DNA from 4 places in the Streptomyces sp. NPDC006516 genome. Region 4 is predicted to be linked to each of the others. Evidence: riboswitches for the same ligand, from Rfam matches in the RefSeq annotation. Region 4 holds a riboswitch; each other region holds the start of a gene.

Evidence for each region. Region 4 has a riboswitch for cyclic di-AMP ahead of ABZY45_RS08475 (NlpC/P60 family protein). Riboswitches for the same ligand answer to the same signal wherever they lie in the genome.
Region 1: another riboswitch for cyclic di-AMP. It lies ahead of ABZY45_RS24840 (M23 family metallopeptidase); the one in region 4 lies ahead of ABZY45_RS08475 (NlpC/P60 family protein).
Region 2: another riboswitch for cyclic di-AMP. It lies ahead of ABZY45_RS20035 (M23 family metallopeptidase); the one in region 4 lies ahead of ABZY45_RS08475 (NlpC/P60 family protein).
Region 3: another riboswitch for cyclic di-AMP. It lies ahead of ABZY45_RS27545 (C40 family peptidase); the one in region 4 lies ahead of ABZY45_RS08475 (NlpC/P60 family protein).

What each region holds. Positions count from the first base shown of each region.
Region 1 covers NZ_JBEXPD010000010.1:102,761-110,559, reverse strand. The annotation lists gene ABZY45_RS24855 (GNAT family N-acetyltransferase) at 1-103, opposite strand, end outside; gene ABZY45_RS24850 (HPr family phosphocarrier protein) at 268-549, shown strand; gene ABZY45_RS24845 (GntR family transcriptional regulator) at 715-1,413, opposite strand; gene ABZY45_RS24840 (M23 family metallopeptidase) at 1,671-2,465, opposite strand; cyclic di-AMP (ydaO/yuaA leader) riboswitch at 2,478-2,650, opposite strand; gene ABZY45_RS24835 (pitrilysin family protein) at 2,860-4,242, opposite strand; gene ABZY45_RS24830 (pitrilysin family protein) at 4,269-5,621, opposite strand; gene ABZY45_RS24825 (DNA topoisomerase IV subunit A) at 5,868-7,799, shown strand, end outside.
Region 2 covers NZ_JBEXPD010000007.1:20,052-27,850, forward strand. The annotation lists gene ABZY45_RS20030 (PrsW family intramembrane metalloprotease) at 68-1,522, shown strand; gene ABZY45_RS20035 (M23 family metallopeptidase) at 1,701-2,738, opposite strand; cyclic di-AMP (ydaO/yuaA leader) riboswitch at 2,750-2,902, opposite strand; gene ABZY45_RS20040 (PP2C family protein-serine/threonine phosphatase) at 3,135-4,292, opposite strand; gene ABZY45_RS20045 (MerR family transcriptional regulator) at 4,425-5,171, opposite strand; tRNA gene ABZY45_RS20050 (tRNA-Met) at 5,275-5,348, opposite strand; gene ABZY45_RS20055 (hypothetical protein) at 5,553-5,858, shown strand; gene ABZY45_RS20060 (FAD-binding oxidoreductase) at 6,060-7,445, shown strand; gene ABZY45_RS20065 (hypothetical protein) at 7,650-7,799, shown strand, end outside.
Region 3 covers NZ_JBEXPD010000012.1:151,768-159,566, reverse strand. The annotation lists gene ABZY45_RS27585 (adenosylmethionine--8-amino-7-oxononanoate transaminase) at 1-587, opposite strand, end outside; gene bioB (biotin synthase BioB) at 580-1,776, opposite strand; gene ABZY45_RS27575 (8-amino-7-oxononanoate synthase) at 1,920-3,068, shown strand; gene ABZY45_RS27570 (DUF397 domain-containing protein) at 3,061-3,375, opposite strand; partial or broken gene ABZY45_RS27565 (helix-turn-helix transcriptional regulator) at 3,355-3,495, opposite strand; gene ABZY45_RS27560 (ATP-binding protein) at 3,720-4,151, shown strand; gene ABZY45_RS27555 (LysR family transcriptional regulator) at 4,220-5,134, opposite strand; gene ABZY45_RS27550 (LysE family translocator) at 5,207-5,848, shown strand; gene ABZY45_RS27545 (C40 family peptidase) at 5,867-6,337, opposite strand; cyclic di-AMP (ydaO/yuaA leader) riboswitch at 6,341-6,537, opposite strand; gene ABZY45_RS27540 (hypothetical protein) at 6,879-7,187, opposite strand; gene ABZY45_RS27535 (ATP-dependent Clp protease proteolytic subunit) at 7,195-7,799, opposite strand, start outside.
Region 4 covers NZ_JBEXPD010000002.1:495,581-503,379, forward strand. The annotation lists gene ABZY45_RS08465 (C40 family peptidase) at 1-906, opposite strand, end outside; gene ABZY45_RS08470 (hypothetical protein) at 1,264-1,617, shown strand; gene ABZY45_RS08475 (NlpC/P60 family protein) at 1,673-2,827, opposite strand; cyclic di-AMP (ydaO/yuaA leader) riboswitch at 2,826-2,966, opposite strand; gene pcrA (DNA helicase PcrA) at 3,240-5,678, shown strand; gene ABZY45_RS08485 (M23 family metallopeptidase) at 5,774-7,417, opposite strand; gene ABZY45_RS08490 (alpha/beta fold hydrolase) at 7,657-7,799, opposite strand, start outside.

The DNA of each region.
Region 1 (7,799 bases), on a different contig from region 4:
GCCTGATGCGCGCGGTGCCACCGTCACGGAGCACCACGTCCGCCTCCCAGTGGTCGGGGTACGCGTGGTGCGGACTCTGCTCCGGTGAGGGCGAGGGCTCCATGGGCAAAGCCTACGGCTCGTCGCACCGGTCGCGTCGGCATTGCGGCGGGGGCACGCTGAGGGTGCCGGCGGGCGGTGCGCGGGCCGGCGGCGAGCCCAGAGCAGGCAGTGCACACCGCATGAGACACTGGTCTAGACAACCATTGATACGTGAAGGGCAGAACCATGGCTGAGCGCCGCGTCAACGTCGGTTGGGCCGAGGGCCTGCACGCCCGCCCCGCTTCCATCTTCGTCCGTGCCGCCACGGCCTCCGGCGTCCCGGTGACGATCGCCAAGGCGGACGGCAACCCCGTGAACGCCGCTTCCATGCTCGCGGTGCTCGGCCTGGGCGCCCAGGGCGGCGAGGAGATCGTGCTCTCCTCCGAGGCGGACAACGCCGAGGTCGCTCTGGACCGTCTGGCGAAGCTGGTCGCCGAGGGGCTGGAGGAGCTCCCGGAGACCGTCTGAGTCCGGCCCGTCCGGAATCTTTTCTGCGGATAAGCCGCGGCGCCCTCTCACCGGGAGTCGCGGCTTTTCTGTTTCACGAGCGGGCAGCGGCACTCCTCGCGCCCGAATTAGGGCAGCAGAAATAAAGCCCCGCGACAATTACCTTCTTTGTATACGGCGCAATTGTTAATGACGTGCTCCCGCGATGTTTACGGGGTGTTGCGAAGTCCTCACCCGCACGCCGCCCGCCGTGCCACCGGGCGGACGGCGCAGCCGGTGCGCGGCGGTGGCCCGCTCGGCGTGCTGGGCGGCGAGGGCCCTGGCCCGTTCGGCGTCGCCGCGCGCCACGGCGTCGACGAGGGCACCGTGCTCCGCCCAGGAGTCCGCGGGGCGGGCGGGCTGTTCGACGGAGTACATCCACGCGATCTTGTGCCGGAGCTGGGTGAGCAGCGCGATCAGGGCGGGGCTGCCCGACGCCTGCGCCAGCGTCTCGTGGAACCAGCCGCCCAGCGAGCGCAGATCCTCCCCCTCGCCGCGGCGCACCCGCTCCTGCCCCAGTCTGACCAGGCCTCGGAGCACCTTGAGGTGGGCGTCGGTGCGTCGCTGCGCCGCCCGGGCCGCCCCGAGGGGCTCCAGGAGCATGCGGATCTCCAGCAGGTCCGCGGCCTCCTGCTCCGTCGGCTCGGCGACACAGGCACCGGCGTGCCGGCGGGTGACGACGAACCCCTCGGACTCCAGGGTGCGCAGCGCCTCGCGCACCGGGACGCGCGAGACGCCGTAACGTCGCGCGAGCACCTCTTCGGTGAGGCGGCTGCCACGTTCGAAGACACCGGAGACGATGTCGTCACGGATCGCCGTGCATACCGAATGCGCGGGAATGCGCATGTCCGAACCTCCGCCTTAATCCCCGCGAAACGCGGCCGATCGACGCCTGTTCTGTGACTCTATTGCAATCGGCGGGAATTTCCGATGGCAGGGTGGAATCCGTGGATTGCTTTTGGCCGCGGGGCACTTCCGCGCACGCTCCGCGGACTCCTCCGCCAGGGCACGGCGAAGGCCCCGGCGGGTGAGCCGGGGCCTTCGTGCTGAACTCCGGCGACGGGCCGGGGCCTTCGTGCGGAGCGTCGTCGTGCGGAGGCCTGTCAGACCTGCACGCCATGGGCGCGGAGGTAGGCGACCGGGTCCATGTCGGACCCGTAGTCGGGGGTGGTCCGGGCCTCGAAGTGCAGGTGCGGGCCCGTGGAGTTGCCGGTCGAGCCGGAGAGGCCTATCTGCTGGCCCGAGGTGACGCTCTGTCCGACCGAGACACCGATCGACGAGAGGTGGCCGTACTGGGTGTAGGTGCCGTCCTTCATCCGGAGCACGATGTTGTTGCCGTACGCGCCGCCCCAGCCCGCCTCGACGACCGTACCGGCGCCGACCGCGACCACGGAGGAGCCGGACGCCGCCTGGAAGTCCACTCCGGAGTGGCTGCCGGAGGACCACAGCGCGCCACCCGACTTGTAGCCGGTGGTCACGTGGGAGCCGGCGACCGGGAGGTGGAAGGCGTTCAGCCGGGCACGCTCGGCGGCGCGGGCCGCACGGGCCTCGGCCTCGCGGACCTCCTTGGCGCGGGCCTCGGCCTTGCGCTTCGCCTCCGCCTTGGCCTCGGCCTTCGCCTTCGCCTCGGCCTTCGCCTTGGCGGCGGCCTCGGCCTGGTGCTGCTGCGCCTCCGCCTGGGCGTCGATCTGGGCGGCGAGCGTGACGTCGAGGGAGACGGCCTGGGTCAGACCGGTGCTGCCCGTGGTGACGGACTCGGAATCCGCGGCGAGGGCCGGGGAGGCCGTGGCGCCGATGACGCCGGTGGTGGCCAGGGCCGCGATGCCGGCGACCTGAGCGCTCCTGCGCGTCAGGCGGCTCGGGGCACGGTGCTTCCCGGTGGCACGGATGAACGCCATGTAAGGGCTGGTCCTTTCCTTCCTTCTCGCCTACCGGGTTAGCTGACGGGTTCGGAGCAGGAAGGTCTCCTACGGGCCCCTCCGCGTCTCGTGCGAGGCGCGGAATTGCCCGATTCACCCCAGGGACTTCATGGGTCCCCGGCTCCCCAGGCTCGCGCCTGACGGGGACTCGGCGATGACTGTCCGGCGCCGCGGGCGCGGCATACGTCTGACGAACAGCCGGGCTGACGGTAGGTCGGGCCGCCTCGGGGAACCAAACGTAAAGGGCCTTATGTCGCACATCCCACAGGGCATATGCGGATCTTCAATACCAAATGGGACAGACGAACGGACCCCGGTGAGCACGTGCTCACCGGGGTCCGTTCTGTCATGCCCTGAAGGGCATTCTCCGCTGTCAGCCGCTGACGACCGACACCTCACCGATACCCAGTGCCCTGACGGGCTCGGCGATCTGGGCCGCGTCCCCCACGAGCACGGTGACCAGCCGGTCCACCGGGAACGCGTTGACCACGGCCGCGGTCGCCTCGACCGTGCCGGTCTCGGCCAGCCGCGCGTACAGCTGGGCCTGGTAGTCGTCCGGCAGGTGCTGCTCGACCTGGTCGGCGAGCGTGCCGGCCACCGAGGCGGCCGTCTCGTACTTCAGCGGGGCCACACCCACCAGGTTCTGCACGGCGGTCTCGCGCTCGGCGTCGGTCAGCCCTTCGGCCGCGAGAGTGCGCAGGACCTTCCACAGGTCGTCGAGCGCGGGTCCGGTGGACTCGGTGTCCACGGAGCCGCTGATCGCGAGCATCGCGGCACCGGTCGCTCCGGAGGAGGAACCGGGGGCGGTGGAGCGCAGCACCTGCCCGAAGGCCCGGACACCGTAGGTGTAGCCCTTCTCCTCACGCAGCACACGGTCCAGCCGCGAGGTGAGCGTGCCTCCGAGGCAGTACGTGCCGAGGACCTGCGCGGGCCACACACTGTCGTGGCGGTCCGCCCCGATACGGCCGATCAGGAGCTGCGTCTGCACGGCTCCGGGACGGTCCACGATGACCACGCGGCCGGTGTCGTCCGCGGTGATCGGGGGAACCGGGCGGGCCTGGGCGGTGTTGCCCGACCAGTCACCGAGGGTGTCGGCGAGCAGGGCGTCGAGGTCCACCCCGGTGAGGTCGCCGACGACGACCGCGGTCGCGGTGGACGGACGGACATGGGCGTCGTAGAAGGCGCGCACGGCCGCGGCGTCGATCCCCCGGACCGTCTCCTCGGTGCCCTGGCGCGGACGCGACATCCGTGCCGTCGCGGGGAAGAGTTCCTTGGAGAGCTGCTTGGCGGCCCTGCGGGCCGGGTTGGCCTGCTCGTGCGGGATCTCGTCGAGCCGGTTGCCCACCAGGCGCTCGATCTCGCTCTCCGCGAAGGCGGGCGCCCGAAGTGCCTCGGCGACCAGGCCGAGGGCCTTGGCCAGCCGGGAGACCGGGACCTCGAGGGAGACGCGGAGCCCCGGGTGGTCGGCGTGCGCGTCCAGGGTGGCGCCGCAGCGCTCCAGCTCGGCCGCGAACTCTTCCGCGGAGCGCTTGTCCGTCCCCTCGGACAGGGCCCGCGCCATGATCGTGGCCACGCCGTCCAGGCCTTCGGGCTCGGCGTCCAGGGGCGCGTCGAGGAAGATCTCCACGGCGACGACCTGCTGGCCGGGGCGGTGGCAGCGCAGCACGGTCAGGCCGTTGGGCAGGGCGCCGCGCTCGGGCGCGGGGAAGGCCCACGGCCTGGCTTCGCCGGCGGTGGGCTGCGGGTGGTACTGCATCGCTACTCCAGTCACGGCGGCGTCGGTCACTTGTCGGCCCCTTCGTGCGCGTCGGCGCCGTCCGTCTCGTCGGCCGGCTCGAGCGGCTCGTAGACCAGGACCGCGCGGTTGTCGGGACGCAGGTGCGCCCGGGCGGCCTCCTTGACCTCGTCTGCCGTCACGTCGAGCACCCGGCCCACCGCGGTCAGGGCGAGCTGCGGGTCACCGAACAGGACGGCGTAACGGCACAGTTCGTCGGCACGGCCCGCGACCGTGCCGAGCCGGTCCAGCCACTCGCGCTCCAACTGTGCCTGCGCCCGTTCCATTTCCTCGGGCGTGGGGCCCTCCTCGGCGAAGCGGGCCAGCTCCTCGTCGACGGCGGCCTCGATCTGCGGCACCTCGACCCCGCCGGACGTCTTGACGTCCAGCCAGCCCAGTGAGGGCGCGCCGGAGAGCCTGAGCAGCCCGAACCCCGCTGCGACCGCCGTCCGGTCGCGGCGGACCAGGCGGTTGTGCAGCCGCGACGACTCGCCGCCGCCGAGCACGGTCAGCGCCAGGTCCGCGGCGTCGCACTCACGGGTTCCGTCGTGCGGCAGCCGGTAGGCGGCCATCAGCGCACGCGCGGGGACCTCCTCGTGGACCACCTCGCGCAGCTGCTCGCCGATGATTCCGGGCAGCGTGCCGTCCCGCGGGGGCTGCTTGCCGTCATGGGAGGGGATGGAGCCGAAGTACTTCTCGATCCAGGCGAGGGTCTGCTCCGGGTCGATGTCCCCGACCACGGAGAGCACCGCGTTGTTCGGGGCGTAGTACGTACGGAAGAACGCCTGCGCGTCCTCCAGCGTCGCCGCGTCCAGGTCGGCCATCGAGCCGATCGGCGTGTGGTGGTAGGGGTGGCCCTCCGGGTAGGCGAGCGCGGTGAGCTTCTCGAACGCGGTGCCGTACGGGACGTTGTCGTAACGCTGGCGGCGCTCGTTCTTGACGACGTCGCGCTGGTTCTCCATGGACTCCTCGTCGAGCGCGGCGAGCAGCGAGCCCATCCGGTCGGCCTCGAGCCACAGGGCCAGCTCCAGCTGGTGCGTGGGCATCGTCTCGAAGTAGTTGGTGCGCTCGAAGCTGGTGGTGCCGTTGAGGGAGCCGCCCGCCCCCTGCACCAGCTCGAAGTGCCCGTTCCCCTTGACCTGGCCCGAGCCCTGGAACATCAGGTGCTCGAAGAGGTGAGCCAGACCGGTGCGTCCCGCGACCTCGTGGCGGGACCCGACGTCGTACCAGAGGCAGACCGCGGCGACCGGGGTCAGATGGTCCTCGGAGAGCACCACGCGCAGGCCGTTGGCCAGACGGTGCTCGGTCGCCGTCAAGCCGCCGGAACCGGCCTGGGCTGTGGCCGTGTGACCCATGGGCATGTACGTCCCTTCGATCGGTACAGGATTTCCTGCCGGACCTGCCACTCTAAGCAAGCGCACGGGCACCTGGCGAAGTTCCCGTTGGGTGAATGTTGTCGTAGATGCTGCCGTAAAGACGGGCCCGGCACAGTCCCTCGGGACCGCTTCGGACGGGTCGAGGTCGGCGTTGTCGGTACGGCGGTCCACAATGGTCGGCGTCAGAACCTGAGGTTGCCCGACAGAATCTGTGAAGGAGTCGCAGCCGCGATGGCCCGCCGCAGCACGAAAACCCCGCCGCCGGACGACTTCGAGGAGAAGATCCTCGACATCGACGTCGTCGACGAAATGCAGGGCTCCTTCCTCGAGTACGCGTACTCGGTGATCTACTCCAGGGCTCTCCCCGACGCCCGCGACGGCATGAAGCCCGTGCACCGCCGCATCGTGTCCCAGATGAACGAGATGGGTCTGCGTCCCGACCGCGGCTACGTGAAGTGCGCCCGTGTCGTGGGCGAGGTGATGGGCAAACTGCACCCGCACGGTGACGCGTCGATCTATGACGCACTGGTGCGCATGGCACAGCCGTTCTCGATGCGTCTGCCTCTCGTCGACGGACACGGAAACTTCGGCTCGCTCGGCAACGACGATCCACCGGCCGCCATGCGGTACACCGAGTGCCGGATGGCCGACGCCACGTCCCTGATGACGGAGTCGATCGACGAGGACACCGTCGATTTCCAGTCGAACTACGACGGCCAGGAGCAGGAACCGGTCGTCCTCCCCGCCGCGTATCCGAACCTCCTGGTCAACGGTGCGTCCGGGATCGCGGTCGGCATGGCGACCAACATGCCCCCGCACAACCTCGGCGAGGTCATCGCCGCGGCCCGCCACCTCATCCGGCACCCGGGCGCCGACCTCGAGACCCTGATGCGCTTCGTCCCGGGCCCCGACCTGCCGACAGGCGGCAGGATCGTCGGACTCGGCGGCATCAAGGACGCGTACGCCGCCGGGCGCGGCACGTTCAAGATCCGCGCCACGGTCGCCATAGAGAACGTCACGGCGCGCCGCAAGGGCCTCGTCGTCACCGAACTGCCCTTCACCGTCGGTCCGGAGAAGGTGATCGCGAAGATCAAGGACCTCGTCGGCTCGAAGAAGCTCCAGGGCATCGCGGACGTCAAGGACCTCACCGACAGGGCGCACGGTCTGCGCCTGGTGATCGAGGTCAAGAACGGCTTCGTGCCCGAGGCCGTGCTGGAACAGCTCTACAAGCTGACGCCGATGGAGGAGTCCTTCGGCATCAACAACGTGGCGCTCGTCGACGGGCAGCCGCTCACCCTGGGGCTCAAGGAGCTCCTCGAGGTCTACCTCGACCACCGCTTCGACGTGGTGCGACGGCGCAGCGAGTTCCGCAGGACCAAGCGCCGCAACCGGCTGCACCTGGTCGAGGGCCTGCTCGTCGCGCTCCTCGACATCGACGAGGTCATCCGTCTCATCCGGGACAGCGACAACTCCGCTCAGGCGAAGGAGCGCCTGATGGAGCGCTTCTCGCTCAGCGAGATCCAGACGCAGTACATCCTGGACACCCCGCTGCGCAGGCTGACCCGCTTCGACCGGATCGAGCTGGAGAGCGAGCGCGACACCCTCAACGAGGAGATCGCCAAGCTGACCGCGATCCTGGAGTCGGACGCCGAGCTGCGCAAGCTCGTCTCGTCCGAACTGGCCGCCGTGGCGAAGAAGTTCGGTACCGACCGGCGCACCGTCCTGCTGGAGTCGGCGGGTTCGCAGGTCGCGTCCGTCCCCCTGGAGGTCGCGGACGACCCGTGCCACGTGCTCCTCTCCTCGACCGGTCTGCTGGCCCGTACGGCGAACGCCGAGCCGGTCGTCCAGACCGAGGACGCCAGGCGCACCAAGCACGATGTGATCGTCTCGGCGGTCGCCGCGACAGCCCGCGGGGACGTGGGTGCGGTGACGTCCACCGGACGGCTGCTGCGTCTCTCCGTGATCGACCTTCCGCAGCTGCCGGACACGCACGCGGCCCCCAGCCTTTCGGGCGGGGCTCAGATCTCGGAGTTCCTCACGCTGGCGGCGGACGAGGAGCTGGTCTGCCTCACCACTCTGGACGAGGACGCCCCGGGCCTGGCCATCGGCACCCTTCAGGGGGTGGTGAAGCGGGTGGTGCCCGACTACCCGGCCAACAAGGAC
Region 2 (7,799 bases), on a different contig from region 4:
GCCATCGGCCGGCTCACCGGCCATCGCACCGTGGCCAGGTGTCAGTCCCCCTCGTTAGGGTCGACAGGTGTCCGAGGGGTCCGTGCAGCATCAGCAGCCGGCCGTCCCGGTTCTCGAGGAGCAGCGGCTCGACGAGTTCCTGGGCGCCGTCCCGGAGCGTGGCCAGTGGTACCGGCCGCGCCGCGTCGGCATGGTCTGGCGCAGCAAGGCCTTCCGCGCCGGTGCGGTGATCACCGTCCTCGCGCTCTGCGGTCTCGTCATTCTGGCCCTGGTCCGTGAACAGACCGGCACCGAGGGCTTTCTGGTGGGTCTGGGCCTGGCCGTTCTGCCCGTCCCCCTGCTGATGTCCGCGTTCCGCTGGCTCGACCGGGTCGAGCCGGGCCCCTGGCGCAACCTGCTGTTCGCCTTCTTCTGGGGTGCGTGCGCAGCCGCCTTGGTGGCGATCATCGCCAACTCCTTCGCGACGCGCTGGATAGCGACGGCCACCGCTGATCCGGGAAGCGCCGACACCCTCGGTGCGACGGTCATCGCCCCGGTCGTGGAGGAGAGCGCCAAGGCCGCGGCCGTCCTGCTGATCTTCCTGTTCCGCAGACGGGAGTTCGGCGGGATAGTCGACGGCATCGTGGTCGCGGGCTTCACCGCGACCGGGTTCGCCTTCACCGAGAACATCCTCTACCTGGGCAACGCCTTCGGCGAGGATCAGCAGCTCGGCACCACGGGCCTCGCCTCCGTGACGGCGGGGACGTTCTTCGTGCGCGTGGTGATGTCGCCGTTCGCCCACCCTCTGTTCACGGTGCTCTCCGGCATAGGACTCGGCATCGCGGCCCTCGGAGGCGCGCGGCACCGGATTCGCCGGATCGTCTCGCCCCTGCTGGGACTCGTCCTCGCCATGGGCATGCACGCCGTGTGGAACGGCTCGTCGGCCTTCGGCCCGTACGGCTTCTACGCGGTGTACGGCGCGTTCATGGTTCCGTGCTTCGCTCTGGTGACGTGGCTGGCGATCTGGTCGCGCCAGCGGGAGCTGCGCACCTTGTCCACCGAGCTGCCGGTGTACGCGGCGGCCGGCTGGCTCGCCCCCGCCGAGCCGCTCGCGCTCGCCTCGATGCGGGCGCGGGGTATGGCCCGCGACATGGCGAGGCACTGGCACAGCTACCCCGACCGGAACCGGGGCAGGGCCGCGGCCCGTGCCGTCGCCGAGTACGAGTCGTTCGCGACGTCCCTGGCCATGCTCCGCCGAAGGGCCCGCCACGACGGCGCGGGACCGGAGTTCGCACTCCGCGAGCAGGAGCTGCTGCACCACCTGTGGCAGCGCCGGGCGGTCGCGGGCCCCGCCCTGACGTACGCCGCCCACGCGACGGGCCGGGTACGGCCGCCCAGGCCGGCCGCCCCGCAGCCGTTCCCCGGTCAGTTCTCCCACGGGAGCGTGGCGGCGCAGCAGCCACCGGCACCGCACCGGCACTACGGGGGCTACAACCCCTACCTGGAGGACGGTGCCCGCCACCGCGCTCCCCCGCCTCCGTGAGCCCGCCAGGCGGGCGAGCGTGAGCTCGTCGGAGGCACCCACGAACCGACACGCATGAACCGACGGCACGCACGAACCAGGACACACCACCAGGACACGACGAACCGGCGGCCCTGACGTCGGGGGGTAGTGCGTCAGGGCCGCCGGGGTTCGGTGCGCCGCGTGACGGCGCGCGGGATCAGATCGTGAGGCCCTTACCGCGCAGCCAGGCCATCGGGTCGATGCCCGTGCCGTCAGCGGTGTGGATCTCCAGGTGCAGGTGCGCGCCGGTCACATTGCCCGTCGCTCCGACGCGGCCGATGGTCTGGCCGGTGGTGACCTTCTGACCTGCGGTCACGTCCATCGAGGACTGGTGGCAGTACCAGACCTCGGTGCCGTCCTCCAGCTCGAGGACCGTGCGGTAGCCGTACGAACCGGAGTAGCCGGCCGACTTCACCGTGCCGCTGTGCACCGCCTTGACCGGCGTACCGGTCGGGGCCGCGAAGTCCAGCCCGGTGTGGTAGCCGGAGGACCACATCGAACCGGCCTGACCGAAGCTCGAGCTGATGTAGTACGAGGAGGTCGGGACGGCATAGCTGGCGGCGAGCTTGGCGAGGCGCTCGGCCTCCGCCTTCTTCTTCGCCGCCTCTTCCGCCGCCTTCTTCTTCGCGACGGCCTCGGCCTCGGCCACGGTCTGCTGCTTCGCCGCCTGGGCCGCGGCTGCCTCGGCCGCCGCCGTCTCCTCGGCGGCCCTGGCCTCGGCATCGGCTCCGGCCTGCTGCTGCTCGGCCTGCTGGAGGATGCGGGCGCGCAGCGCCTCGCCGGCGTCGGTGGTTCCCTGCTCGGCCTCGGCGGCCGTGATGCCCGCGGAGGTGAGGGGGGAGGAGGCGACCGTCTGCTGGTCCGCGTCGGAGTCGCCGGACATGAACGCGCCAACGCCGGGCAGGGACTTGGCGTCGGGGAGATTGTCCGCGATGGAATCGGGAAGGGAGATGGAGACCGGCGGCTTGCTCTGCGCGGTGGCCATGCCACCCGCTCCGACGGCCGCGATGACGCCGACGCCGAGGACGGTGGAGCTACGGGCGAGACCACGCTGCTTGGCTACACGGTGCCGACCGCGTACGGGGCGGATGGACTCCTCGGTGGGGTTCCATTCCTCCCAAGTCCTGTCCTCGGTACCGAGGCTGTCGGTCCTGAAGGGTGACGGGGCCTCGGGGGCAGGCTGATTCGACGCCACGTGGGCGCACTCCTTTCCTTCCTTCTCGCCTACCGGGTTAGCTGACGGGTTCGGAGCAGGAAGGTCTCCTACGGGCCCCTTCGTCTCTCACGAGACACAGGTGTCCGATTCACCCCATGTAGGTGGTTCCCCGGTTCCCTTGCGGAATTCGGCGCCGCGCACGGTGCCGCCTCTTGCGACGACAGGTACAACCGCGCTGCGTTATCGAACGTTAATAGACACCTGGGTCCGATTCCAAGCTGTTCCGACAGATCGTTCACGGCCCTGGCCTGGACTTTCAGGGGTCAAACGGGCTCAAACGGGCGAGTTGCGCGACGCGCGACACACTGTCAGTTTCTGATGGTGTGTCAAATGTTATCGGAGAGGTGCCTCGTGACTACGGACGGTCGCCGCCCGTCATTCACTGTCCCGCCCCACAATCTTCACGGTCGTCCGCCGCTCGGGCTGACCCCGGGACGGCCTCCCGACCGCGAGGAGCGCCAGGTCGTCCGTCGACCGGCCCCCGGTGTGCAGACGTACGTCGTCGGTGAGCGCGGACAGCAGCTCCTCCGGCCCCGGAAAGATCCGGCCACGCAGCCGTGCCTCCGGGTCGTAGAACGCACCGTGCGCGTCCCGCGCCTCCGACAGGCCGTCCGTGAACGCCAGGAACGTCGCCCCGGCCGGCAGCGGCCACTCGTCCGCACGGTCCGGCCACGCACCCAGCCCCATGCCCAGCGGCAGGGCCGGTTCGGCCGGCGTCAGCACGTCGAGCGCCCCGTCCGGATGCAGGACCAGCGGCTCGGGGTGCCCGCGGTTGACGACCCGCAAGGTCTCCGAGCCCGCCGGGATCTCGGCGAGCACGGCGGTGACGAACCCCTCCACGGAGTCGAACCCGCCGCGCCGTGAGCCCTCCCGGGCCAGAGCCCGCTCCAGCCGCTGGACCACCCCTTCGAGCGACCGCTCCTGCTCGGCGGCCTCCCGGAACGCCCCGATCACGACGGCCACCGCCGCCACCGCGTCCAGCCCCTTGCCCCGTACGTCCCCGAGCACCAGCCGCACGCCGTAGGGCGTGTCCGCCACGGCGAACAGATCACCGCCGACGAACTCGTCGGCCTGGGCCGGCTCGTAGCGCGCCGCGACCTGCAGCCCGCCGATCCGTGACTCGGGCGTGGGAAGCACCGCGCGCATCGCGGTCTCCGCGATGACCCGGGCCGAGGCAAGCTGCTCGTTCCCGCGCCGCACGACGCCGTTGATGACGAGGGCGAGTACGGACACCGTCAGCAGGGTGAGCAGGTCGGTGAGCGGTACGACCTTGTAGAGGACGCCGTCCGAGATCCGGATGACGAGTACGACGAGGATGGCGACCACCGCGGTGCGCACGGTCGAGGCCAGCGAGAAGAACGGGGCGGCGATCAGCGGGGCCGCCGCGAAGAGCGGTACGGCGGACACCTCGGTCGGCGTCAGCAGGTCGAAGACCACTCCGGCACAGATCATCAGGGCGGGCAGCGCGCGCACGAAGCGCCGGGCACGGGAGTTCCCGGCAGCACTCACTCGCCGTCCGTCCCGCTTCCCCACCTGTGCACTCCTGCCCGGTCCGTCCACGGCTGCGGACGGTACCGCGCCCCACCCAGGCTCGCCGGAGCCGCGCCGCACGGCGACCCGTCATCGGCCGAAGGGAGGAGCGCGCCGGGGCCCGCCCCCCGGAGGTCAGCCGGTGAGCCGGTGCCGCGCGTAGATCGTCAGTGCATCCCGTACGAAGACGGCTGTTCCGTCCCCGTACCGATCGTAGTTCCTCGCGAAGCGAGGATCGGCGACGTACATCTCCGCGATGCCGGTTACATACGAACGGGTGGGTTCCATGGTCACCGCGAGCCACTCGCAGTGCCTGCGCGCGATGTCCTGCACCTCGTCGGAGCCCGCGTCGAGACCGGCCGCCCTGGCCTCGCCGTAGTCCCGGGCGATCTGCTCGTGCTCCTCCTGGAATCGCGCGCGCCCGTCCGGGCCCAGTCCTTTCCACCACCGGTCGCCGCGCTCGTACGCCTCGCGGCCCCAGCGCTCGGTGACCTCCTGTTCGTACACCGTGTGATCGAAGCCGTCGAACACTTCCTCGGCCATGAGCCCTTCCCCTTCCTCGGTTTTTTGGAGAGTGGTCCGCACCGAGGCGATCTGCCGCCCGATGCGCTCCCGCTCCTGCTCCAGCAGCCGCAGATGGGCCCGCAGCGCCGCCGAGGTGTCCCGTTGCCCCTCCAGTACGTCCTTGATCGCGGGCAGCGAGAGTCCCAGCTCCCGCAGCAGCAGGATGCGCTGGAGCCTGACCAGGGCCTCCTGGTCGTAATAGCGGTAGCCGTTGGCGCCCGTGCGGCTCGGCGTCAGGAGGCCGAGCTCCCCGTAGTGCCGGAGCGTGCGGCTCGTGGTGCCGGCCTGCCGGGCGATTTCCTGGATGGACCACTCCATGCGGGAAACGGTAGATCTTTACGTAACGTCAAGGTCAAGCGTGCGGCGGTGGGCACACGACAGAGGCCCGGATCCTTGGAAGGATCCGGGCCTCTGTCTTCAGTAGCGGGGACAGGATTTGAACCTGCGACCTCTGGGTTATGAGCCCAGCGAGCTACCGAGCTGCTCCACCCCGCGTCGTTGTGGTTGTAACTCTACGCCATCCGGGACGCGGTCCTGACCACCCCCGCCCTCGCCCACCTCGGAGGCGGGACCCCTCGTCACCGGCGCATCGCGCCAACAGAGGGTGCGCCAGGCACAGTTGGCAGGCATAGTGCCGTGCCCAAGGGGGTTGTCACGCCCCCCGAACTCGCTTCCCGCCTGTCTGGAGGGCCTCCTGCCATGTCCACACCGCACAGACCTGCCCGAATCCCCGGTTCCGCGCAGTCGCCCGTACGCACCTGTCTCGTCAACGGGCTGATCGGCGCCGCGTTCGGCGCGGTGATCAGCGCCGCCGTCAACTACCTGGTCGTCGGCGTGCCCGGCAGCGCCTCGGTCAACGCGTTCAACCACGGGATATCGGGCCTGCTCAGCGGGTTCGCGGCGGGCTTCATCGGGCTCATGGTGCATCTGCGTAAGGACACGGGGGTGCCGGAGGCGTCCGCGGCAGTGCCGGGCGAGCGCGCGGCCGCCCCACCGCAGGCGTGATCCCGCGCCGTGCCCCGGCTGCCGGCCGGGGCACGGCGCCCCGCGATTGCGGGCCCTCGGCCACGGCGGGACGCTGGAGGGACAGCCCTTCGGTGTTCGGTCCCGTCTGCGCGGCATCCTGAGGTGCCGACGTCGGCCCAGCAGCCTCACCCGATGCGGGAGCCCAGAGGAGGCCGGGCGCACGCGCGCTAGGAGACGACCATGGACGGCACCACCCTCGAGACGATGAGAAGCCGGCTGCGCGGCCCCGTCATCGGTCCGGACGACCAGGAATACGGCCAGGCCCGCACGGTCTACAACGCCATGATCGACAAGAAGCCCGGCGCGGTGGTCAAGTGCCACGACACGGCGGACGTCATGGCGGCTGTCGACTTCGTCCGTGAGAACGGCCTGACCGTCGCCGTACGCGGCGGTGGGCACAGCGGACCGGGCCTCTGCCTCGCCGACGACGCCGTCACGCTCGACCTGTCACCCATGCGCGGCGTACGCGTCGACCCCGCCACGCAGACCGCCCAGGCGGACGGTGGCGCGCAGCTCGGCGATCTCGACCACGCCACCCACGCGTTCGGCCTCGCCACCCCGGCGGGCATCATGTCCACGACCGGTGTCGGCGGGCTCACCCTCGGCGGTGGCCACGGCTACCTCACCCGCAAGTACGGCCTCACGGCGGACAATCTGGTCTCCGCCGACGTGGTCCTGGCCGACGGCACCTTCGTCCCGGCGAACGCGAACGAGCACGCGGACCTCTTCTGGGCGCTGCGCGGCGGGGGCGGCAACTTCGGCATCGTCACCTCGTTCGACTTCGAGCTGCATCCCGTGGACACGGTGGGCGTGGGGATCACCCTGTGGCCGCTGGACCGCTTCCACGACGTGATGCGCTGGTACCGCGAGTTCCTGCCGCAGGCGCCGGACGACCTGTACGGCTTCTTCGCGTCGCTGACCGTCCCGCCCGGGCCGCCCTTCCCCGAGGAGATCCACGGGCAGAAGATGTGCGGCGTCGTCTGGTCCTCGACCGCGGATCCGGACGCGCTGGGGGAGACCCTCGCCGTGGTGGCGGAACCGGGGCCCCCTGCCTTCCACTTCACCTCGCCGATGCCCTACCCGGCCCTGCAGAGCATGTTCGACGAGCTGCTCCCCGCCGGGCTCCAGTGGTACTGGCGCGGCGCCTTCTTCGACGACATCACCGACGCGGCCGTCGATGTGCACGCCAACTTCGCCGAGAACCTCCCCACCGGACTGTCGACCATGCACCTGTACCCCGTCGACGGCGCGGCGGGCCGCGTCGGACCCGACGAGACCGCGTGGGCCTACCGCGACGCGCGCTGGTCCGGCGTCATCGCGGGCATCGACCCCGACCCGGCCAACGCCACCGCGCTGCGGGACTGGGCCGTCGGCTACTGGGAGGCGCTCCACCCGCACTCCATGGGCGGCTCCTACGTGAACTTCATCGGCGCGGGCGAGTCCCAGGACCGGGTGAAGGCCACCTACCGCGGCCATTACGACCGTCTCTCCGAGGTCAAGCGGGTCTACGATCCGCACAACCTCTTCCACGCAAACCAGAACATCGAGCCCGCACCGCCACACTGACCCTGACGCCGGGCTCGCAATTCCGGGGGAAAGCCGTGCCGGGAGGGTTACAGTCTGCATGCACCGCATGATCCGGACGCCCCCGGAGCGGCGCGGCACCGGTAGCGGCACCTCGTTCGCCGTACCGGTCGGGACCAGTCCGGTTGATTCTCCAGCGGCACGGTCACAGGGCTCTCACCACACACCTACGTACAGGACTCCGAGATGACCGACATGCCCGTCCGCACGACCCAGCGGCACCCCGACGGCGCGACCGCCACTGCCGAGACGGGCGCGCCGGCGCCGCTGCCCTCGCCGCAGTACGCGGGCCTGTTCATCGAACCCGACCTGCCGCCGGTCACCGACGAACCGGAA
Region 3 (7,799 bases), on a different contig from region 4:
GGCTCGGCGTCGAAACCGTCCGGTGGGGCGTCCGCGAAGACCTGCCGGGGGAGGGCGCCGGACCACAGCTCGTGCATCCCGCCTTCGGGGTCGCACACCGACATCGGCTGCCAGGTGTCCCCGTGGTAGCCGCCGCGCCAGGTCAGCAGCCGGTGCTTGCCCGGCCGGCCGGCCGAACGCCAGTACTGCAGGCACATCTTCACCGCGACCTCGACCGCGACGGAGCCGGAGTCGGCGAGGAAGACGTGCCGCAGTGGCTCCGGGGTGATCTCCACCAGCCGGGTCGCCAGCCGGACGGCGGGCTCATGGGTGAGCCCGCCGAACATCACGTGGCTCATCCGGTCCAGCTGCGCGCGGGCCGCCTCGTTGAGGACCGGATGGTTGTAACCGTGGACCGCCGACCACCAGGAGGACATGCCGTCCACCAACTCCGTCTGCCCTTCCGCGGCTTCGGCGAGCCGGAGGCGGACACCGGACGCGGACTCCACGACCAGCGGCTCCTGTCGCCCGGGCATCGGGCCGTAGGGGTGCCAGACATGGGCCCGGTCCAGGGCGAGGAGGTCGGCGGGGCGGAGCGGATCAGGCATTGGGTGCGAGATCCGTCCCTGCACCACGACGGCGTACCGCCACCAGGTCCGTGCGCGCCGCGACGGCTTCCGCCGCCTGAGCCGCAGGAACCCCCACCGTCTTCGCTGCGGCGGGGCCGCTCTCAGCGGAGTCGCCGCACGGAGCACAGCCCCCCTCGTGCGATCCGCAGCCGCCGGCCGACTGCACGCGGTGCTCGGGCAGCGTGGTCGTCCCCGCGCCCTCCACCTCGAACCCCGCGTCCGCGATCATGTCGAGGTCGGTCTGGCCGGACTGTCCCTCGCTGGTCAGATAGTCACCCAGGAAGATGGAGTTGACCAGGTTCAGGGCGAGAGGCTGCATCGAGCGCAGGTGGACCTCGCGCCCGCCCGCGAGCCGTACCTCGACGTCGGGACAGACGAACCTCACCATCGCCAGGATGCGCAGGCACCGCTGGGGCGTGAGGTGCCACTTCTTCGCGAGCGGTGTCCCCTCCATGGGGATCAGGAAGTTCACCGGCACCGAATCGGGGTCGAGGGCACGCAGCGAGAAGACGACGTCCACCAGATCGGCGTCGGACTCGCCCATCCCGGCGATCAGGCCGGAACAGGCCGACAGGCCGGCAGCCTGGGCCTGCTGCACGGTGTCCACCCGGTCGGCGTACGTGTGGGTGGTCGTGATGTCCCCGTACGTCCCCTCCGAGGTGTTGAGGTTGTGGTTGTACGCGTCGGCGCCCGCCGACCGGAGCCGGTCGGCCTGGCCCTCCGACAGCAGACCGAGACAGGCGCACACCTCGACGCCCTCGTGCTGCTCCTTGATGGCTTCGATCGTCCGAGACACCCGGTCCACGTCCCGGTCCGTCGGCCCACGGCCGCTCGCCACCAGGCAGACCCGCTTCGCGCCACCGGCCACTCCCGCGGCGGCGGCCTTTGTCGCCTGGTCAGGTTTCAGCCAGGTGTACTTGAGGATCTCGGCCTTGGAGCCGAGCCGCTGCGAGCAGTAGGAGCAGTCCTCGGGGCAGAGCCCGGACTTCAGGTTCACCAGGTAGTTCAGCTTGACGCGGCGCCCGAACCACTGGCGGCGCACCTTTCCGGCCGCGGCCACCACGTCGAGCAGTTCGTCGTCGGAGGTCGCCAGCACGGCGAGAGCCTCGTCACGGGTCGGCAGTTCGCGCCGCAGCCCCTTGTCCACCAGCGTGTTCAGCAGGTCCATGGGCTTGATCCTGACGTACGGCACCGCCATCGGCCAAGGAGGAACCGGACAGGAGAGCCGGCCGATGCTGTGTGTATTGCCACACCCTGGCCTGTTGCGCACCCGGTTAGGGTCTGTGAGCTGCCTACAAAAGGGACCCGCTCATGTCCTACGCCCCATTCGACTGGATCGACGACGCGGCGCGCCGCCGGGCCGATGCCGGACTCGTCCGGAGCCTGCGCCCCAGGCCCTCCGGGACGGATGTGCTGGACCTCGCCGGCAACGACTATCTGGGGCTCACCCGGCACCCCGAGGTCACCTCGGCCGCCGCCGAGGCCGCGCGGGAGTGGGGCGCGGGCTCCACCGGTTCGCGACTGGTCACCGGGTCCACCGCACTCCACGCCGAGCTGGAGCGCGAACTCGCCGACTTCTGCGGATTCGAAGCGGCCCTCGTGTTCTCCTCGGGCTACGCGGCCAATCTGGCGGCTCTCACCGCGCTGACCGGACAGGATTCACTGATCGTCTCCGACGCGGGCAACCACGCGTCGATCGTCGACGGCTGCCGCCTCTCCAGGGCGGCCGTCGCCGTCGTACCGCACGCGGACCCCGAAGCCGTACGCAAGGCGCTCCGCGCACACGGTGGACGGGCGGTGGCCGTGACCGACTCGGTCTTCTCGGTGGACGGCGACGCGGCCCCCCTGCCCGCCCTCGCGGACGTCTGCCGCGAAGCCGGGGCGGCCCTCCTGGTGGACGACGCGCACGGGCTGGGCGTCCTGGGTGAGGGCGGGCGAGGCGCACTCGCCGCCGCCGGGCTCGCGGGCGGCGAGGGGATCGTCGCCACGCTGACTCTGTCGAAGTCGCTGGGCAGCCAGGGCGGTGCGATCCTCGGCCCGGCCCGCGTCATCGGTCATCTCGTCAACACCGCCCGTACGTTCATCTTCGACACCGGGCTCGCTCCGGCCGCGGTGGGTGGAGCGCTGGGCGCCCTGCGGCTGTTGCGCCGGGAGCCCGGACGCGCGGCCGCAGCCGGGAGGGTCGCGGCCGAGCTGTACGGGCGGCTCACCGCCGCCGGGCTCACCGCCGTACGCCCCGACGCCGCCGTCGTCTCCGTCCGTGCGCCCTCGGCGGAGTCCGCGGTGCGCTGGGCGGCCGACTGCCGCGGCGCGGGCCTGGCGGTGGGATGTTTCCGGCCGCCGTCGGTGCCTGACGGGATCTCGCGGCTCAGGCTGACGGCGCGCGCGGACCTCACGGAGGAACAGATCGCTTTCGCCGTAGGGGCGGTCGTCGCGACGGCACCCGTGCCCGTCAGCTGATCAGGGGCCCGTGCAGTCCGGCCACGAAGGTCGTCCAGGCTTCCGCCGAGAAGCGCAGCGGTGGCAGGGCCACGTCCTTGGAGTCCCGCACGGCCAGTCGGTCCTCGCCGAGCGGTGCGGCTTCCACGCAGTTGTTCATCCCTGTGCTGCGGCTGCTGCGCCGCCAGCTGGGGCCGGGCTGTGCGGGACGGTCGGACATCGCGCCCCCTCGGGCAGTCTGAAGGTTCCGCCTGACCGCTGCGGCCTGCTGCGGCGATGAGGTCCAGCGAACGCCAGTTGTTTTCGTGCCCGTCTCGATCCGGCTCACTTTCGACTGGTGCCAGCCCAGCCTGTCCGCGGCCTCCCGGCTGGTGAGCCCGGCGGCATGGCGCAGGCCGCGCAGTTCCTCCCCGAGTCTGCGTCGGCGTACCAGCGGGCCGTGGCGCATGTCGGCTCCTCTCCTCCCGCGGAGAGCCTCTGCGGCGGCGGCTCGGAAAGTGGCCAGTGTGACGCTTGTGTACGGCTACGGGGGAGAGTTCACCGGATTGGGCGGCAGATATATGCACATCTTGGTGGATCGCCGTCACCGAGGGCCGTATCGGTGGCACTCTGGCGCGAAGCACAATCCAGGCCGATCGCGGGTCGGTCAGGCGGGAAAGGGACGGCGTCGCCATGGCAGACCAGCAAGAAGCAACTGTCACCCTGCCGAGCGACCCGGTCTCGGTGTCCCGGGCCCGCAGACACGTGGCGCGCGTACTCGCCGAGTGGGGTCTCGCGGACGGGAGCGAGACCGCCGACGCCATCCAGCTGATCGTCTCGGAGCTCGCGACGAACGCGGTCCAGCACACCTTCGGCCAGTCACCCACCTTCACCGTGGACCTGCGCCTGGATCGTGACGTCGAGTTGTATCTGGGGGTCACGGACAGCCACCCCCGCTGGCCCCAGCGCCTGCCCGCGGCTGTACGGCAGGACAACGGCCGCGGCATGGTGATCGTCCGGGCGCTCGCCAAGGAACGCGGTGGCCGGCTCAGCGTCAGCCCGACTCCGGACGGGGGCAAGACCGTGGCGATCGAGCTTCCCTGGGCCGTTCCCACGCAGGCCTGAGATTCCACGGGTGGGCCGCCGCACCGGGACGAGGCGACGATTGCCCCGCCGGGCCGCCCGCCCGACAGCTACGACGTGGTGGTACGGCCGAATCCGCTGCGCAGCAGCGCCGTCAGTGTCTCCGAGGCCGCCGTGTTCCGGGTCCCCCGGTGCGCCACCGAGATCGTCCGCCGGAACGTCGCCGGCTCCAGGCGCCGTACGGCGAGTGGTGCCGGGGACATCGCCGCGACCATCTCCGGCACGACTGCCACGCCGAGGCCCGCACTGACCAGCGCGCACACCAGGGCGTAGCCGGGCGACTCGCACACCACGGCGGGCGTCGCCCCCGCCTCGGCGAGCGCACGCTCCACCCCGCGCCTGGGCGGGTGCTCCGGCGCGCTGCTGATCAGTGGCCGGCCGGCCAGTTCGGACACGGGCAGCGGACCGCTTCCCTCGGAGAGCATCTGGCCGACGGCGGTGACGAGCACCAGCTCCTCGACGAGCAACGGCTCCGAGAACACGCCCGCAGGCAGTGGATCAGGGGCCGCCGGCTCGTACGCGTGGGTCAACGCCAGGTCCACGTCCCCCGCCGCCACCGCGGCGACCCCGGCCGGCGGCTCGTAGTCCGTGACGGCCAGCTCGACGTCGGGGTGGGCACGGCGGAACGCGGTGAGCACCGGGGGCAGCAGGTGGATCCCGGCGGTGACGAAGGTCCCTACGCGCAGCCGGCCGCCCGAAAGCCCGGCGAGCCGGGCGAGCTCGTGCCGCGCCTGGTCCATCTCGTCCAGGACGCGCCTGGCACGCCCCGCCAGGAGCTCGCCGGCCGCCGTCAGCCGTGCTCCACGATGGTGTCTCACGAGCAGGGCGGCCCCGGCCTCCCGCTCCAGCTTGGCCAGCTGCTGCGAGAGTGCGGGCGCGGTGTAGCCCAGCCGAGCCGCTGCCCGTGTGATCGAGCCGGCCTCGGCCACCGCCACCAGCGCGGCCAGCCGTGTGGGGTCGTACATTAAGCGTTCCTTTTGGCGGACCCAGAAGATTGCAAGTACACGCTAAAGGCTCCGGGCGTTCAAGGTGGACCCATGGACGCACAACTGCTCGCTTTCGTCGCCGTGGCCGCGGGTATGGTCGCGCTGCCCGGCGCGGACTTCACCGTCGTCGTACGCAACGCACTCGCCTCCCGGCGGTCCGGTCTCGCCTCCGCGGTGGGGGTCGCCGGAGGGTTGCTGGTACACACCGCGCTGGCCGTCGCAGGGCTCGCCGCCGTGCTCGTGACCATGCCGGTCCTGTTTCGTACCGTTCAGCTGCTCGGCGGCGCCTATGTGCTCTGGCTCGGACTCAGCGGCCTGTACGCGCTGCGGCGAAACGCGGTCCGGGAAGGAGAGGCCGGGGAGGGACAGGGAGGCGGGGCACCGACGACGTGGGCCCGCTCCCTGCGCCAGGGCTTTCTGACGAACGCCCTCAACCCGAAGGCGCCCGTCCTCTTCCTCAGCCTGCTGCCCCAGTTCGTTCCCGACGGCTCGCCGCCGCTGCCCAGGACCTTGCTGCTGGCCTCGGTGGTCGTGCTGCTCGCGCTCATCTGGTTCCCGGCCGTGGCGCTGCTGGTGGACCGGCTGGGCCGGTGGCTGCGCCGGCCGCGTACCGCCCGTGCGATCGAGGGCGGCAGCGGCACGGCGCTCACCGCGCTGGGACTCGTCCTGGTGACAGGGCCCCTGCTGCGCTGAACCGGAGGGGGAGAGCTGTCAGCGGACCCTCCCGTACCAGACGCTGTTCGACCAGATCCGCTCCAGCCGGACCACGGCCCCGGTCTTCGGTGAGTGCCACATCTTTCCGTTGCCGGCGTAGATACCGACGTGGTAAACGCTGCGGCCCGCGTGAAAAAAGACCAGGTCGCCGCGTTTCCGCTGCGACCTGGAGATATGGCGGGTCTTGTTGTACTGCTGCTGGGCCGTGCGGGGGAGTTTCTTGCCCACTTTCTTGAACGCGTAGAGCGTGAGGCCGGAACAGTCGAACCTGTGGGGGCCGGTGGCCCCCCATCTGTACGGTGCACCCTTCTTGGAGGCCGCGATGTCCAGCGCCCTCGTCGAATGGCCCGCGGCCTCGGCCTCGTTCACGAGACCGGGGGTCAGCATGGTGGTGCCGACGGCGAATGTGAGAACCGAGGCCGTACCGACCCGGGCGATGAGAGACGGGACATGAACCTGCGCAGGCATGCGCAACCCTTCGTCAGCCGCCTGTGAAGGGTGACCTGTCGGGTTCGGGCTGGCGAAGTTGCCCGGCCGCGCGAAGCGGCTTCACCCCGAGGGCTGTCCGGATGTCCGGTCGGCCCGTTGTGCTCGGGTCCTCCACTCCTGCCGATCCACTCCTGTCGACCAGGCATCCGGACGGCGGCAGGACTCGGCGTCCGCCCGGACCGCCCCGCCGCGGTGGCGGGGGCTTGTCGTCCCAGGGATCTTTACGCACGAACCGTCCCTTTTCCTCGTCGAAGTTCCGATATGTGAGAGTCGTCACCACTGATCCGTTCGGGTGGACGGGGTGCGCCCGAAGGCCCGGCGCTGCCGCCCGACCAGCCGCGTACCAGCGACGGAACGACGAATTCCGCTCAGCGTCCGCATCTGTTGCGCAAGTTGAGCCGTCCCTCGGGCGGGGGAGCCCCTGAGCCGAACGAGCGAGGAAAACTCATCACGTGGCCGGGCGTGTCGTGTGAGGGCGCCGAAAGCCCGGCCGGACGCCGGAGTCGGGCGTCGTCCGCGGTCAACTCGACGCGGCCGGAGGCAGCGCGACGCGTCCGGCACGCCGCTCCCCGTCCAGCAGTCGCAGCGCCCGGGCCAGCGTGGCCGCGTGGATCTGTGACTCGCCCCGCTCGTGCATCAGCGTGAGTGCGTCACGGAGGGCGGTGGCGCGGGAGGCGAGCGCCTGAGCGGCGCGAAGCGCTCCGTAGGTGTCGCTGCCGCGCGCCGGGTTGATGCGGCCGAGCTGGTCGAGGGCCTCCAGGTAGCAGTCGATGAACTCGGCCTCGGCGCGGGTCAGTGCGGGGAGCGGCGGGAACTGGGGCGAAAGCATCGGGCGTTCACCTCGCGAGATGCGGCGGCAGGGGTGGCATGCGGTTCTCCACGACGTGGTCCACCAGCCCGAACGCCAGGGCGGCGGGCGCGTCGAGAACGGTGTCCCGGTCGATGTCGGCGCTGATCTCCCGTACGGACCGCCCCGTGTGACGCGCCAGCATGGCCGTGAGCAGTTCGCGCTCGCGCAGCAACTCGGAGGCCGCGATCTCGAGATCGGAGGGCTGTCCCCTCAACGGCTCGTCCAGGGCGGGTTGCTGGATGACTACCCGGGAGCCGGGCAGGGCATGTCGGCGTCCGGGCGCACCGGCTGCGAGGAGTACGGCGGCACTCGACCCCGCCTGTCCGAGACAGAAGGTCTCCACCTCGCACGCCAGGTAGCGCATGGTGTCGTAGATCGCCGTCATGGCGTTGAAGGAGCCACCGGGCGAGTTGACGTAGAGGGACAGCGGACGGTCCGGATCCGCGTGCTCCAGGTACATGAACTGCGCGATCAGATCGGTCGCCGCGGTGTCGTCGACGGGAGTGCCGAGAAAGACGATGCGCTCGGACAGGAGCTTCGCGTAGGGATCCATCGTCCGGGGCCCGTAGGCGGTGCGCTCGGTGAACTCGG
Region 4 (7,799 bases):
GCGGGAGACGCGTCGGCCCGCGTTGATCTGTGTGTACGTCGTGCGCGGCAGCGAGACGCCCGCGGCCCGCCAGGCGGCCTGGGTGAGCCCGGAGCAGTCGTACGAGGACGGGCCCGTCGCCCCCCAGACGTACGGCTTGCCGAGCGCGCCGTACGCGAAGTCCACGGCCTGTGCGGCGCGGGCGTCGGGCGCGGCCACGGAGCCGCGCGGGGTGCTCCGGTCGGCCCGGACGGCGCTGCCGCCGTGCCCGGCGTCCGCGGAGCGCTCGTAGTCGGCGCGCTGGGCGGCGGTGAGGGTGGCCAGCAGTTTCCGGGCGCCGGCCAGCTTGGTGCGGACCGCGTCCTTCTGCTTCTTCAGCTCGGCCCGGCGGGAGGCGAGGACCTCGAGCTCGTCCTCCGCGCGGGCGCGCAGCTGCGCGAGGTCGCTGATCTGGCGGCGTACGCCGTTGACGGCGCCGGCCTGGCGGTCGCCCGCCCGGTCCTCGAAGGAGGCGCGTTCCAGATACTCGTCCGGGTCGGAGGAGAGGGCGAGCCGCACGGCGGGGTCGATCCCGGCGCTGCGGTACTGCGCGGTGGCGTACGAGCCGAGGAGGTCACGCGCGGCGTTGAGGCGGTCCGTCCTGCGGGCGGCCTCGTCGCGCAGGGCGTCCAGGGACTTCTCCGAGCGGGCCGTGGTCTCCTTGGCGCCGTTGTACTTCTCGGTGGCGATCTCGGCCTCGTGGTACAGCCGGTCGACCTTGGACTTCACCTGGGCCGGTGTGAGCTGGGGCTCGGCCTGGGCGGCACCCTCCAGGCCGGTCGCGGTGGCGGCCCCGGCCAGGGCGAGGGTCGCGGCGGTGCGGGCAGCAGACCCGGTGAACAGACTCTGCTTGGGCTTGCGGTGAGCGGCTTTACGATGCGCGGCCACAGGGGTGGTGCGTCCTTCCGTTCGACTGCCCGCCGGGGGTTGCCGGCGGGCCCGCCGGGGTCCGTCGGCGGGCCACCACAGGGGGGAGTGGCCCGCCGAAGGATCTCCTGGCGGGGTGACCGGGGTGCCGCCCGGTACGGGGCGGCGGTGCAGAGTCGGTCACCTGGGAGGGACGCTAAACCCGGGGCGGGGGGAAGAGGCGTAATGACAGCAATTGCCTGCATGTGCTGTTTCGCTTCCACCGGATGACCGGAAAAAGTAAGCGGAGTCCGGCAATCCGCGCAGACCGGAGGTCACTTCATCAGGAAGTCGTACCTGGCCGAAGAGTGGTGATATGGCCGCCGTTAGGCTGCGGGCATGGACGTACTCATCAATGTCTTCGTGGCCCTGCACATCATCGGTATCGCCTCCCTGCTGGGCGGCTTCCTGACCCAGATGAAGGCCATGGGGGCGGGCACGGCACGCTTCGTGCCGGCCATGCTGCACGGTGCGCTCACCATGCTCGTGACCGGTGTCGCGCTGGTCGGGCTCAACCAGGCCGACGACCAGACCGTGAACAACGTCAAGATCGGCATCAAGCTGCTCGTCCTGATCGTGATCCTGGCGCTCGTCTACGTGAAGCGGGACGAGGAGAAGGTGGGCAAGGGGGCGTTCGCGGCCGTCGGCGGACTGACGGTCGCCAACATCTTCATCGCCACGCTCTGGACCTGAGCGCGGACGGGCGGGCCCGGTTGCCGGGCCCGCCCGCCGGTGATGCCCCCGAGCGTCACGCGGGGCGCACGCTCCCGTAGATCGGCATGTAGTAGATCGACTCCTCGCGGACGTTCGCGCCCGGCTTCGGTGCGTGGATCATCATGCCGTCGCCCTTGTAGATGCCGACGTGGCTGATGTCGTCGTAGAAGAACACCAGGTCACCCGGTTGCAGATCGGCCGTGGCGACCCGGGTGCCGACCTCCACCTGGTCCCAGGTGGTGCGCGGCAGATCGACGCCCGCCGCCTTCCAGGCGGCCTGGGTGAGCCCGGAGCAGTCGTACGAGGACGGGCCCGTCGCCCCCCAGACGTACGGCTTGCCGATCTGCGCGGCGGCGAAGGCGAGGACCTTGTCGGCCTTGGAGGCGTAGCCGCTGTCGGAACCCGTGTCGCCGGACCCCGTGCCCGCCTCCTCCTTCGTGGCCTCCTCCGCGGCGGCCTGGTCGGCCTTCTCCTTCGCGGCGGCGGCCTGCTGCTTCGCCAGCTCCTCCGCCTTGCGCTCGGCCTCCGCCTCCTTCTCGCGCTCCAGCTCGGCGAGCCGGGCCTTCTCCTCGGCGGTCAGCTGCGACAGCAGCGAGCGCGCCTCGGCGAGCTTCCCCTGCACCTGCTGCTTGCTGCTGCGCAGCGAGGCCTGCGACTCGGTGAGCGTCTCCAGGCTCTTCGTCGCCTCGACCCGCTTCGCCGCCGCCTCCTTCTGCTGCGTACGGAAGTCGGCGACCGCCTTCTGCTGCTGGCTGGTCAGCCGCGCCATGAGCTGGTCCTGGTCGAAGTACGACTGCGGGTCGTCCGCGAGGAAGAAGGTCGCCGTCGGCGCGATCGACCCGGTGCGGTACTGCGCGGCCGCGTAGTTGCCCAGCTCCCGACGCGTCTCGTTGAGCTTGTCGGCCCGCTTGGCCGCGGCCTCCAGGAGGGCGTCCACCTCGGAGCGCTGCTGGGCGGACGCGTCCTTGGCCTTGTTGTACTGCTGCGTCGCGGTGCCGGCCTGCCGGTAGAGGGCGTCGACCTTCTTCTGGACTTCCTCGATGCTCGGCTTCGGCTCGGCAGGGGCGGCCGTCGCGCTCTGGGTGGAGAGCAGGGTGACGGAGGCGAGTGCCGCGGTCGTGAGACCGACGGCGGGGGTGGTGGTGCGCACCCGTGTGCGCGGCTTGCGATGCGACGCCAAGGCGGGCATCTCCTTCCGTGGACCGCCTACCGGGTTAGCTGTCGGGTTCGGGCGGAACGGAAGGCTGCCCTACGGTCGGTGGAGACGGACCGATTCACCCCGGTGCTGCGTGTGGGTCCCCGGTTCCGGGCTCCGGCGGGGGAGTACGGATTCGGCGGGGGTGCCCGTGCGGCGCGGTTCGCCTGAGGGGATACGGGGCACCCGTCGGAGCACGCTAGCCAACCCGTGGTGTCCCTGTGAAGGTTCATGTTCGATATGCCCGATACATTTTCGTGACCTTTTCCAGGCGGCGGCCCGCGTGGCCGTGAGCACCCCGGAATCTCACACTCCGTGGGCGGAGTGTCTCGGTACGCGCACACCTCCGCCCCTTGTCGCCGATGCGGCCCGGGCTGTCGGTGCGGCGGCCTAGACTCGTGAGGCGATGAGCAGCCTTTTTGACGACAGTTTCCTGACCGGCCTCCAGCAGTCGGAGGACGGCCCCCCGCCGCCCCCGGAGGAGCACGCTCCCGAAGCGGTGCCCGAGGGCCTCTTCGAGGACGTCTTCGAGGCGCCTCCGCCCCCGCGTGACGCGTACTACCGCGACGGCGCCCCGCGCCCCGTCATCGACTCCGCCGCGCTGCTCCACGGGCTGAACACCGAGCAGCGTGCCGCCGTCGTGCACGCGGGCTCGCCGCTGCTCATCGTCGCCGGGGCCGGCTCGGGCAAGACCAGGGTGCTGACCCACCGCATCGCCCACCTGCTGGCCGAGCGCGGGGTGCACCCGGGGCAGATCCTCGCGATCACCTTCACCAACAAGGCCGCGGGTGAGATGAAGGAGCGCGTCGAGCAGCTCGTCGGACCGCGCGCCAACGCCATGTGGGTCATGACCTTCCACAGTGCATGTGTGCGGATCCTGCGCCGAGAGTCGAAGCTTCTCGGCTTCACCTCGTCGTTCTCGATCTACGACGCCGCGGACTCCAAGCGGCTGATGGCGCTCGTCTGCCGCGACCTGGACCTGGACCCGAAGCGTTACCCCCCGAAGTCGTTCACCGCGAAGGTCTCGAACCTCAAGAACGAGCTGATCGACGAGGAGACCTTCGCCGGTCAGGCCGCCGACGGCTTCGAGAAGACGTTGGCCCAGGCCTACGCCCTCTACCAGGCGCGGCTGCGCGAGGCCAACGCCCTCGACTTCGACGACATCATCATGACCGCGGTGCATCTGCTCCAGGCGTTCCCCGACGTCGCCGAGCACTACCGCCGCCGCTTCCGGCACGTCCTGGTCGACGAGTACCAGGACACCAACCACGCGCAGTACACCCTGGTGCGTGAACTGGTGGGCCCGTCCGGAGAGGCGGAGGCCCCCGGCGAGCTCTGCGTCGTCGGTGACGCGGACCAGTCGATCTACGCCTTCCGCGGCGCGACCATCCGCAACATCCTCCAGTTCGAGGAGGACTATCCGGACGCGACCACGATCATGCTGGAGCAGAACTACCGCTCCACGCAGACGATCCTCTCCGCCGCCAACGCCGTCATCGAGCGCAACGAGAGCCGTCGCCCCAAGAACCTGTGGACGAACGCGGGCGAGGGCACCCGGATCGCCGGATACGTCGCCGACACCGAGCACGACGAGGCGCAGTTCGTCGCCGACGAGATCGACCGGCTGACCGACGCCGGTGACGCGAAGGCGGGCGACGTCGCCGTCTTCTACCGCACGAACGCCCAGTCCCGTGTCTTCGAAGAGATCTTCATCCGCGTCGGACTGCCCTACAAGGTCGTCGGCGGGGTGCGCTTCTACGAGCGCAAGGAGGTCAGGGACGTCCTGGCCTACCTCCGTGTCCTCGCCAACCCCGAGGACACCGTCCCGCTGCGACGCATCCTCAACGTGCCCAAGCGTGGCATCGGCGACCGGGCCGAGGCGATGATCGACGCCCTGTCGATGCGCGAGAAGATCTCCTTCCCGCAGGCGCTGCGCCGCGTCGACGAGGCGTACGGCATGGCGGCCCGCTCGGCCAACGCCGTGAAGCGGTTCAACACCCTCATGGAGGAGCTCCGCACGATCGTGGAGTCCGGTGCGGGCCCCGCCGTCGTGCTGGAAGCGGTCATGGAGCGCACCGGCTACCTCGCCGAACTCCAGGCGTCCACCGACCCGCAGGACGAGACCCGTATCGAGAACCTCCAGGAACTCGCCGCCGTCGCCTTGGAGTTCGAGCAGGAACGCGCCGAGGAGGAGGGCGCGGGGACGCTCGCGGAGTTCCTGGAGAAGGTCGCGCTCGTCGCGGACTCCGACCAGATCCCCGACGAGGACGAGGACGGCTCCGGCGTCATCACGCTGATGACCCTGCACACGGCCAAGGGACTCGAATTCCCCGTGGTGTTCCTGACCGGCATGGAGGACGGGGTCTTCCCGCACATGCGGGCGCTGGGTCAGGTGAAGGAGCTCGAGGAGGAGCGCCGGCTCGCGTACGTGGGCATCACCCGCGCCCGCGAGCGGCTGTATCTGACGCGGGCGGCGATGCGCAGTGCGTGGGGTCAGCCCTCGTACAACCCGCCGTCGCGGTTCCTGGAGGAGATCCCGGACCAGCACCTGGAATGGAAGCGCAAGGGACCGATGGCCGCGCCGGCGGGGCCCACGTCGGGAATCACCTCGTCGCTGTCCTCGGCGCGCTCGAAGTCCGGTCCGTCCGGCTTCGCGACCCGGCGCACCACCGACAAGCCGGTGGTCACCCTGGTGGTCGGGGACCGCGTCACGCACGACCAGTTCGGTCTGGGCACGGTGACGGCGGTCGAGGGCTTCGGCGACCAGGCCAAGGCGACGGTCGACTTCGGCGACGAGCGGCCCAAGAAGCTGCTGCTGCGCTACGCGCCGGTCGAGAAGCTCTGACCCGGTAGGGGGGTGAGGCCGTGGCCGCAGGGCCACGGCACGCTCTTACGCGGTACCGGTGAGGCCGTGGCCGTGGGGCCACGGCAGGCTCCGACTCAGTACGGGTTGAGCCCGTGGCTGCGGAACCACGGCATCGGGTCGATCGCCGCGCCGCCGCCGGGCCGTACCTCGAAGTGCAGGTGCGGTCCGGTGGAGTTGCCCGAGTCCCCGGAGTAGGCGATGACGTCACCGGCCTTGACCGAACCGGAACGGATCTTGGCGGCGCTGAGGTGGCAGTACCACGTCTCGGTGCCGTCAGGGGCGGTGACGATCACCATGTTGCCGTACGCGCTGTTCAGCTGCGTGCGCACGGTGCCGTCGGTCGCCGCCATCACGGGGGTGCCGTAACCCACGGGGAAGTCGATGCCCGTGTGCATGGACATCCAGTTCACCCCGGCCTGGCCGTAGGTGGCACTGAGGCCGTGCTGCTTCACGGGCAGCGCGAACTTGGGGCGGGCGGCCTCGCGGCGTGCGGCCTCCTCCTCGCGCTTCTTCTTCTCGGCGGCCTGGCGCTCCCTCAGGTCGATGCGCTCCTGGGTGCGGCTGGCGCGGTCGGCGAAGTTCTCGGCGTCGGCGTTGAGTGCGGCGAGCTGGGTGTCCAGCTTGTTGTTGGCCACGGCGGGCTGGACCGTGTCGGCCGCCGCCATGGACGTGGTGTCGTCCTTCGTCTCCTCGCCGCCGACGCCGCTCACCGAGGCGGCGGCGATGCCCGCGACGCTCATGACGCAGGCGGAGGGGACGGCCACGGTGAGAAGGGCGGAACGCTTCGCCGGGGTGCGGCGCCTGCCGCCCCGGCCACCGCCGCGCGGGGCGGCGGAACGGCTCACCGGGCGGGCGGAGGAGGCGGCGGGCTCGTGGGAGTGGCCCGCGGTCACGTCGACGAGGTCAGGCAGCGGCTCGGGCTCACCGGCCTCGGAAGCCTCGTCGTAGGCCTCCGTGTGCGCGGTCCCGTCGGTGCCGAGCGAGTCGTGGGACTCCTGGGTCCCGGCCGGCTCGTGCGAGTCGTGGATGCCGAGGGCGTCGTGGGCACCGATGGCGTCGTGAAGGTCGTGGGAGCCGAACTCGGCCGTTTCGTACGGCTCGTAGGCGGCAGACTGGTGTTCGTACGCGGGATACGACGTCTGTTCGGGGGCGTATGTCGCGTTCTCGGGCGTGGCGCCGGTGTTCCAGGCGGTCGCGTCGTAGGCGCCGGTGTCGGAGGTGCCGTAGCCCGCGTATCCGCCGGTCTCGAAGGCGGGGGCGGTGAAGGTACCGGTCGCGTAGGCCGTGGAGTCGAAGGTCGTGGTGGGGAAGGCCCCGGTGTCACCCGTCGCCCACTGGTCGGCCTGACCGGCCTGGCCGGTCTGGTCCCAGCCGGTGGTGTCCCACTGGCCGGTGCCCTCCACGGTGGCTCCCGGCGCGGGGATCCCGGGTTCGGACGTCCAGGCCGCGGTGGTGTCGTAACCCTGCGGCGCCTGAGGGTGGGCCTGCGCGCCGTAGGCGTCGTACGAGGCCTGCTGATGCGCGCCGGTGTCCCACTGGGAGGTGTCGTGGGCGCCGTAACCGCCGTCGTACGCCGTGGCGTAACCGGCGTCGTACGCCGGCTGATGGCTGGTGTCGTGCTGACCCGGCAGTGTTCCGAAGAGCGGGTCGGAGTCGAAGCTGCCGGTTGACTGGCTGTCGTATCCGGCATACCCGGCGTGGGGGTGCTGGTCGTTCACCAACTTCTCTCTCGCCTCGGCAGCAGGACCTGTTTCCGGGTTCCGATGGGGGGATCCCCGGGGTGAGCAGTGGCCGCGACTGTACCCGGCGGTAGGTGAGGACGACAATCTTCGAGGGCTTCCGACCCTCCAGGAAACGGGCAATCGGCCGCCTTTCGGTGGACCGGAGAGTCAGGCTTGGCCCTATGTTCGAAATCCGTTCTATTTGGACGGGGTTGCGGGGCCTCGGCGGCGAGGGATCAGGCGACGGATGCCGTTCCCGGAGTGCTGACGGAGGTGCCGTCGGACTCGAGTGCCTCACGGATCGCGGACGCCACCGCCGGGTGGACCGGAAGCGCGAGATGGCCGATGCCGGTGACGCGTACGTTCACGGCGTCGAGGT